One region of the Marinobacter sp. bablab_jr008 genome, then DNA from elsewhere that is predicted to be linked to it. Evidence: riboswitches for the same ligand, from Rfam matches in the RefSeq annotation. Region 1 holds a riboswitch; the other holds the start of a gene.
The links. Region 1 has a riboswitch for cobalamin ahead of JIF53_RS17080 (TonB-dependent receptor domain-containing protein). Riboswitches for the same ligand answer to the same signal wherever they lie in the genome.
Positions count from the first base shown of each region.

Region 1 (4,212 bases):
TGGCCGCAAGTCTGAATGCGTTCTGGTCAGGAGGTATCGGGTGACAGCGTTCGATGGTGCTGATTTGCCGGAGCATGGAGGTCGCCTGAGGGCAGCGGCTCAGCACTGGGGCATTCCTCCGGAACAATGGCTGGATCTCTCCACCGGTATTAATCCTGTGCCCTGGCCGGTTCCGGCAATTCCGGCGGAGGTATGGCAACGGCTGCCGGAGCCGGAGGATGGGCTGGAAGAGATTATCCGTATCTGGGCCGGGGCACCGGAGCGTGCCTGCTGCCTGCCTGTGGCAGGCTCCCAGGCGGCGATCATGGCACTGCCAGCGGTTCGTGCCCGTAAGCATGGTTTCGGTCGGGTGGCCGTGCCCATGCCCGGTTATCGTGAGCATGGTCATGCCTGGCGGCGAGCGGGTTTCGACGTGGTGGCGATTCCTGAACAGGCGACAATGCAAGCGGAGCTGGCATGGTTGGATTCTGTGGATGTAGTAGTCTGGATACAGCCGAATAATCCGACCGGGAAGCTGATGGATCCTGCCCGTTTACGGTTTTGGCACGAGCGGCTGCGCGAGCGTGATGGCTGGCTGGTGCTGGATCAGGCGTTTATTGAGGGCGAGCCGGGCTTCGGCCTGGACCCGTGGACGGGCGCTCCGGGGCTGATCGTGTTGCGCTCACTGGGCAAGTTTTTCGGGCTGGCCGGTCTCCGTGCCGGTGCGGTCCTGGCCGACCCTGGTCTGGCGCGCGAGATGTCGAACGAACTTGGTCCCTGGACGGTCAGCGGTCCGGCCCGGTACCTGATGGCCCGGGCACTGCAAGACCGGGCCTGGCAGGTGGAGGCTCGTGCCAGCCTGCGAACGGCCAGACTGCGCATGGACGGCCTGCTCAGACAATATGGGATGTCGTCCCCCACCGGCACCCTGCTCTTCAGAACGGTTCAACATCCCCGCGCAGCGGACATTGCTGATCAGATGGCTTGCCGCGGCATTCTGGTCAGGCGTTTTGACGCACCCGTAGCCCTGCGCTTCGGTTTGCCGCCGGATGAAACCGGTTGGCAACGGCTGGAGGGTGCGTTGTCTGAATTAACATATCTCATTGACCACCCCCACCCTGGTTGATAGTCTTGCCCGCGATTTCAGGTGCTGTATGCATTTTGTCCAGGCTGGCGATAGTCCGGAGGAGTGCTCGCAGTGAAACGGGAAGCCGGTGACATTCCGGCGCTGCCCCCGCAACGGTAATCAGGTGAAAGGCAATCCAGTACGCCACTGTGCCAATGGCATGGGAAGGTGGTTGCCCCGGAGCATCGGCTCCGCCTGTAAGCCCGGAGACCGGCCTGAAAGGCGGAACCGTGAGTTCCGGACACCAGACGTTGCGGAGGGCAACGGCGGTGGGTGAACCTGGCTCGCATTTACTGACACGCCCTCCACCCCCGTCTGAGCAGTCTGTCTTCCTCCGCAGTTAATTGATCGACCGTACGGGTGCGTGCGGTGAACCGTGAGTGAAGCTATGAGTACTGCCAAAGCCCTTCCCGCCCTGATGTTGTTACCGCTGGCGTTGCCCGCTGTTGCCGCCGATGAAGCGTCGGATGAACGCAAGCTGGAACCGATTGTTGTTACCGCCACCCTTGGGCCTCTGACTGCGGGTGAAAGCCTGTCATCAGTTACGGTCATCGACGAAGAAACCATCCGCGAGCAAAGCCCCTCAGAATTCAGCCAGCTTCTGCGAGGACAACCCGGCATCAACGTGACCGGCAACGGTTCCTTCGGAAAAACCACCAGTGTCTACACCCGCGGCACGGCCAACGACTCCACGCTGCTGCTGGTTGATGGTGTGCGCCTGCGTTCGGCCACATCCGGTGGTCCCTCCTGGCAGTACTTTCCCGTTGAACTGATTGAGCGGGTGGAAATTGTCCGTGGCGCCCGGAGCTCACTTTACGGTTCCGATGCTGTTGGTGGCGTTGTGCAGGCTTTTACGCTGGACCCGGAAGACACGCCGGCAGGTTGGGTAGAAGCCGGTGCAGGCAATTTCAACACTCAGAAAGGCAGTGCCGGTGTTGCTGTCCGCGCTGGAAATACCCGTTTCAGCCTGAGTGGTTTGCATAAAGAAACCGACGGTACAGCAGTGATCACCGATGGTGACGACCGGGGCTTCCGTAACACCGCCGGTATCGGACGTGTCGTCCATGAGCTGGACTCCGGCGGAGAAGCCAGCCTGGTGATGGTGCAAAGCGAGGGCAATACCGAATACGAAGGCGGCGAAATTGATTTCATGATTCGCACCATCGGCTTCGGGCTGGAAACCCCGGTGAGTGACTACTGGCGGCATTCACTTCAGTTCTCTGAATCCCGGGACGAAACCGACAACATTACGCCCACGTTCAACAGCACCTTCAATACCCGTTCACGGGCAGCGCGTTGGGACAACACCTTTACCTGGAATGTCCATGAGCTGGTGGTAGGGGCAGAGTTAATGACCGACGAGGTCAGCGGTACCACCGATTACGCCGAGACCAGCCGCACCAACACCGCCCTTTACAGCCAGTTGCGCCTGAACTTCGGCCCCACCGACCTGCAGCTGAGCCTGCGCGGTGATGATAACGAAGCCTATGGCAAGAATGAGACCGGTGGCATTGCCCTTGGCCATGCTCTGGATCGATCCCACCGAGTGCGGATCAGTTATGGTACGTCTTTCCGGGCACCCACCTTCAACGATCTGTATTTTCCCGGAGCCAACCCGGACCTGGAGGCAGAAGAGTCCGGAACGGTGGAGTTGGGTGCCAGTGGCCACTATCAGACCTGGTTCTGGGATGCCGCCCTGTTCCAGCTGGATGTGGACAACCTGATTGCCTGGAGCCCGACCCCCAGTGGCTTGTGGACGCCAATGAATGTCAATGAAGCCCGAATCCGTGGTGCCGAGTTCAGTGCTGGTTTTGAGCGGGATGGTTGGCGCGGTGATGCGGCTCTGACGCTGCTGGACCCGGAAGACCGGGAAACCGGAAACCGACTCCAGCGCCGGAGTGGCAAAACCCTGCGCCTTGACCTGAGCAAGCGCGTTGGTACCTGGGACTTCGGTGGCACAGTGGTGGCCGAAGGGTACCGTTACGATGACCGTGCCAACGACGACAGGCTGCCCGGTTTTGCTACTCTGGACTTGCGGGCGGGCTGGCGCTTTGCCCCTGACTGGTCAACCCGGCTGACGCTGGCTAACGTGCTGGACAAGGAATACAGCACCGCTCGCTATGATCGGCAGAATGACCTGGACTACATTGCAGCCGGCCGCACTGCCATGCTGACCGTGCGTTACGATATCCGATAAAAACCGTTAAACCGGGGGAGGCCTCTGTGGCAGATCTGAAGGCAATGGCTATGATTCTGGGCGGGATGCTGCTGGCATTCCCCGCCCTGGCATCGCCGGTCTGTGCCACGGATGATCTGGGTAAAGAGATTTGCCTTGAGCAACCGGCAGAGCGCATTGCCGCGCTTTCGCCCGGGGCCACCGAGCTGGCCTGGGCTGCAGGCGCCGGCGATCAGGTGGTTGCAGTGGTCGCCTACAGTGACTACCCCCCGGCCGCCAAAGAAGTCACTTCGGTTGGCAGCCACACCCGCATGGACATGGAGCGCCTGTTTGAACTGCAGCCGGATCTGGTGATTGGCTGGGTAACCGGTAACCCGACCGAGCAGTTGGCGACACTCAGAGAAATGGGTGTGCCTGTGTTCTCCATCGAGCCCCGCAGTTTTGAGGCTGTGTCTCACACCATTGAACGTCTCTCTATCTTGGCCGGTACCGACGCCGCGGGTTTTGCCGAAGCTGAGCGATTTCGCAAAGGCATTACAGACCTGCGAGCCAGGTTTACCGATGCCGACCCGGTACCGGTGTTCTATCAGGTGTGGGATGAGCCTTTGATGACGATTAACGGTGACCATCTGATTGGTGAAATGATTGAGCTGTGTGGGGGTGACAACGTGTTTGGCCACCTGGAACGGTTGGTGCCCAGAATCAGTGCCGAGGCCGTTATTGCGGCCAATCCCGAAGCTATCCTGGCGGGCGGGATGGGGGAGGAAAACCGCCACTGGCTGACTCGATGGCAGTCATTCCCGAGCCTGACCGCCACAGAGCGGGACAACCTGTTTTTTATCCCGCCATCTCTGGTACAGCGACCAACACCGAGAATGCTCGAAGGTACGCGCCTGTTTTGTGAAAAACTGGAGGTAGCCCGTGGCCGGCG
Region 1 covers NZ_JACDWW010000085.1:17,933-22,144, forward strand. The annotation lists gene cbiB (adenosylcobinamide-phosphate synthase CbiB) at 1-44, shown strand, start outside; gene cobD (threonine-phosphate decarboxylase CobD) at 41-1,105, shown strand; cobalamin riboswitch at 1,130-1,339, shown strand; gene JIF53_RS17080 (TonB-dependent receptor domain-containing protein) at 1,494-3,302, shown strand; gene JIF53_RS17085 (cobalamin-binding protein) at 3,329-4,212, shown strand, end outside.

Region 2 (4,212 bases), on a different contig from region 1:
ACCGAGCACTTTCCGGAGGCCCAGAAATCCATCTGGGACTTCAACGGCATGTTCACCAAATCCCGCCACATCCCCAACGTTGAATTCGCCGGCATGATCCACCCGGGCCTGATCGGCTGCCTGCCGTCCAAGGAAATGCTGGCGGAGTGGAACAAGCGCGAGAAAGAACTGTACGACACCGAACCGGATCGGGTGCCGGGCCTGGCAAACTTGCCCTACGCCGACACTGCCCACCTGGGCAAGCTGGCGGGTGATGCCGCCAAAGAGGCGGCGCTGGAAGCCGCCCGCACCGTACCGCCCCGGGAACACGGTGGTAACTGCGACATCAAGGACTTGTCCCGTGGTTCCAAGGTGTATTTCCCGGTCTATGTGAAGGGGGCAGGCCTGTCGGTGGGCGACCTGCACTTCAGCCAGGGCGACGGCGAGATCACCTTCTGCGGTGCCATCGAAATGGCCGGCTGGATCCACCTGCGGGTGAACCTGATCAAGGACGGTATGGCCAAATACGGCATCAAGAACCCGGTCTTCAAACCCAGCAGCATCAAGCCGCGCTACGAGGATTATGTGATCTTCGAGGGCATCTCGGTGGATGAAGAGGGCCAGCAGCACTACCTGGACGTGCACGTGGCCTACCGCCAGGCCTGCCTCAACGCCATCAACTACCTGACCAAGTTCGGTTACACCCCGGCTCAGGGTTACGCGTTGCTTGGTTGTGCGCCGGTGGAAGGCCACATCAGTGGCGTGGTGGATGTGCCCAACGCCTGCGCCACCCTGTGGTTGCCGACCGAAATCTTCGACTTCGACATCAACCCCACGGCGGAAGGACCGACCAGGAAGGTCACGCCGGGCACCGACGTACCCCTTTCACCGGACAAGGAGTAAGCCATGCCACTGTACGACTACAAATGCCGGGAACACGGGCTGTTCCAGGAACTGGGCGCCATGGCCGAAGCCGGTAATCCGGCCCATTGCCCCACCTGCAAGGCGCTGTCACCCCGGGTGATTGTGCTGCCGCCGGAGCTCCTGGCCATGGACCCGGCCCGCCGCAACGCGGAGGCGCGGAATGAGAAGGCGAGCCATGAGCCCATCATCTCCACCGCCGACCAGCGGGCCCGGGACGCCGAGCACCGCAAGAGTTGTGGCTGCAAGAAAAAGTCGGACGGTAAACACATGCTGTTCTACACCGCCGACGGCAAGAAGATGTTCCCGTCCATGCGGCCCTGGATGATCAGCCACTGACCATTGCTTTCACGTGTTTGGCCCCCTTGAGGGGCCTTTTTTTATGGCCGATCAGCGGTTTTGCTCCAGGGTGAGGTCGCCATACCAGGCCGTGGCCTGCTCGCCGGTGTTGTCGGCGTCGGTCATGATGGCCACGCCCACAATGGCGGGCGGTTCTTCGCCGAAGGCCTGCCGGTAATCTGCCACCAGGTCCCGGGTAACGGTCACCCATTCGCCCACCCGCGACGGCCCGGAGTTGACAGCAATCATCATGGTTTTGTCGGTGTAGGCGTTGGCGACCATGCTCTGCTCCGGTAGCTGATTGGCCCAGATGTAGTTCAGGGCGTTGCCGGGCAGGGTCTCGCCGAACAGCACTTCCACGGTCTTGCGCTTGGCCCGTTCAAAAAAGCCGGCCTTGTCCGGCTGAAACTCAAAGGCGACGTAGATGCGGGCAGGGTAGTCATCACCGGACTTTTCGCGGGCGTTGCCGGCTTCGTAGATGTTCGACACCTTCCAGCGCCATGACAGCGTGAGCGAGTCGCCGGGCACCAGCTCAACACGGGCAATCAGCCCGGAAGCGCTGGCGTCTGCGTCGGCACGGACCACCTGCTGGCCGTCGTCCGTGTCCAGGGTGTAGCGGGTGTGCGTCTCGATGTTCGGAAAGGTCAGAGGTTCCCAGCCGTCCTCCAGTGAGGTCATGGTGGAGAACCGGGTTAGCCGGTCTGTGTCTGCCCACACCGGGCTGGCGGCGAGACCGAGCATCAGGGTACTGGCCAAAAGCAGCGAAATTCTCACATTCATTCCTCAAATCCGGTGGTCTGGAGATGGACAGGCTCTGTTGCAAAAAGTGCCTTGTCTTGGTGTATTCGGCCCTATATAGTGACCGGGTCCTTGGTTAACTACCATATATTGTGATCAAACTCTGATCATCTTGATCGCAGGGTAGTCGGGAATCCGGTGAGAATCCGGAACTGACGCGCAGCGGTATTGGGGAACGAGCGTGGCAAGATGACACTGGCGCAAGCCGGGAAGTCGCCACGTTAGGCAGAGCTGAAAGGTTCACGCCCCTGAGTCCGAAGACCTGCCAGGGATCAGAAGCCCCCCATGGGTTTCTGGACTGCACCTTCGCGATTCAAGGGTGAGCAGATTGGTCAGGCCTGCCCGTATTCGGGGCAAGGTGTGCCACTGCGTTCGCGAGGGTGAAACGGAACCAACGCGAATTCAGGAGAGCACCATGACAGCCACTGCCATTGCCGAACCCCCGGCCCCCGCGACCGATACCCAATCCCTGCAAGTTATCAAACGAAACGGCACCCTGGTGAGTTTCAACCCGGCCAAGATCAGTGTCGCGGTGACCAAAGCCTTCCTGGCGGTGGAAGGGGACCAGGCAGCCGGTTCCGCCCGCATCAACGACGCCGTGCACCGGGTTACCGAACAGGTAGTGCAGGCCATCAGCCGCCGCCTCAAAGCCGGTGGCAAGGTGCACATCGAAGACATCCAGGACCAGGTGGAACTGGCCCTGATGCGGGCCGAAGAACAGAAAGTGGCCCGGGCCTACGTGCTGTACCGTGAAGAACACGCCCGCCAGCGCGCCGTGGACGAGCCGGTGGAAGCGCACCCGCACCTGACCGTGAAAAAAGCCGATGGCAGCATCGCCCCGCTGGACCTGGGCCTGATGAAGCAGCAGGTGGAACAGGCCGCCACCGGCCTGGACGGCATCAACGGCGATTCGCTGGTGGAAGACGCCCTGCGCAACCTCTACGACGGCATCGAAGAGACCGAAGTGCTGTCTGCCCTGATCATGACTGCCCGGGGTCGCATTGAACGGGAACCCGACTACAGCGCCGTAACCGCCCGCTTGCTGCTGGAACAGCTCCGGCTGGAAACAGCGGAAGCCCTGGACCTGCCCCGCAGTCTTCCGCTGGCAGAGATTTATCCACAGGCCCTGAGCGCCTTTGTTCACGCCGGTATCCGCTACGAACTGCTGGACGAAGCCTTGGCGGCCTTTGACCTGGAACGCCTTGGCAACGCCCTGAAACCGGAGCGGGATCTCCAGTTCGGCTTCCTGGGCCTGCAAACCCTGTACGACCGTTACTTCCTGCACTGGAACAAGGCCCGCCTGGAACTGCCCCAGGTGTTCTTCATGCGGGTGGCCATGGGCCTGGCACTGCGTGAGGACGACCCCAATGCCCGCGCCATCGAATTCTATGAGCTGCTGTCCAGTTTCGATTACATGGCCAGCACGCCCACCCTGTTCAACAGCGGCACCCGGCATTCCCAGCTGTCGTCCTGCTACCTGACCACGGTAGGCGACGACCTGGAAGGCATTTACGGGGCCATTCGCGATAACGCCCTGCTGTCCAAATGGGCCGGTGGTCTGGGCAACGACTGGACCCCGGTGCGGGCCCTGGGCTCCCACATCAAGGGCACCAATGGCCAGAGCCAGGGCGTGGTGCCGTTCCTGAAGGTGGTCAACGACACCGCCGTGGCGGTGAACCAGGGCGGCAAGCGCAAGGGCGCGGTCTGTGCTTATCTGGAAAGCTGGCACCTGGACATCGAAGAGTTCCTGGAACTGCGCAAGAACACCGGCGATGAACGTCGCCGTACCCACGACATGAACACCGCCAACTGGGTGCCGGATCTGCTGATCGAGCGCATGCGCGAAGACCGCGACTGGACCCTGTTCTCCCCCAGCGATGTGCCAGATCTGCACGACCTGTACGGCAACGACTTCCGTGAGCGCTACCAGCACTACGAAGCCCTGGCCGAGCAGGGCAAGATCAAGCTGTTCAAGAAAATTCCGGCCAAACAGCTGTGGCGCAAGATGCTGACTGTGCTGTTCGAGACCGGTCACCCCTGGATCACCTTCAAGGACCCGTGCAACCTGCGCTCCCCGCAGCAGCATCAGGGCGTGGTGCACAGCTCCAACCTGTGTACCGAAATCACCCTGAACACCAGCGCCGATGAGATTGCGGTGTGCAACCTGGGCTCGGT
Region 2 covers NZ_JACDWW010000046.1:112,439-116,650, reverse strand. The annotation lists gene fmdA (formamidase) at 1-882, shown strand, start outside; gene JIF53_RS04750 (zinc ribbon domain-containing protein) at 886-1,239, shown strand; gene JIF53_RS04745 (DUF3047 domain-containing protein) at 1,291-1,980, opposite strand; cobalamin riboswitch at 2,125-2,322, shown strand; gene JIF53_RS04740 (ribonucleoside-diphosphate reductase subunit alpha) at 2,453-4,212, shown strand, end outside.
Region 2: another riboswitch for cobalamin. It lies ahead of JIF53_RS04740 (ribonucleoside-diphosphate reductase subunit alpha); the one in region 1 lies ahead of JIF53_RS17080 (TonB-dependent receptor domain-containing protein).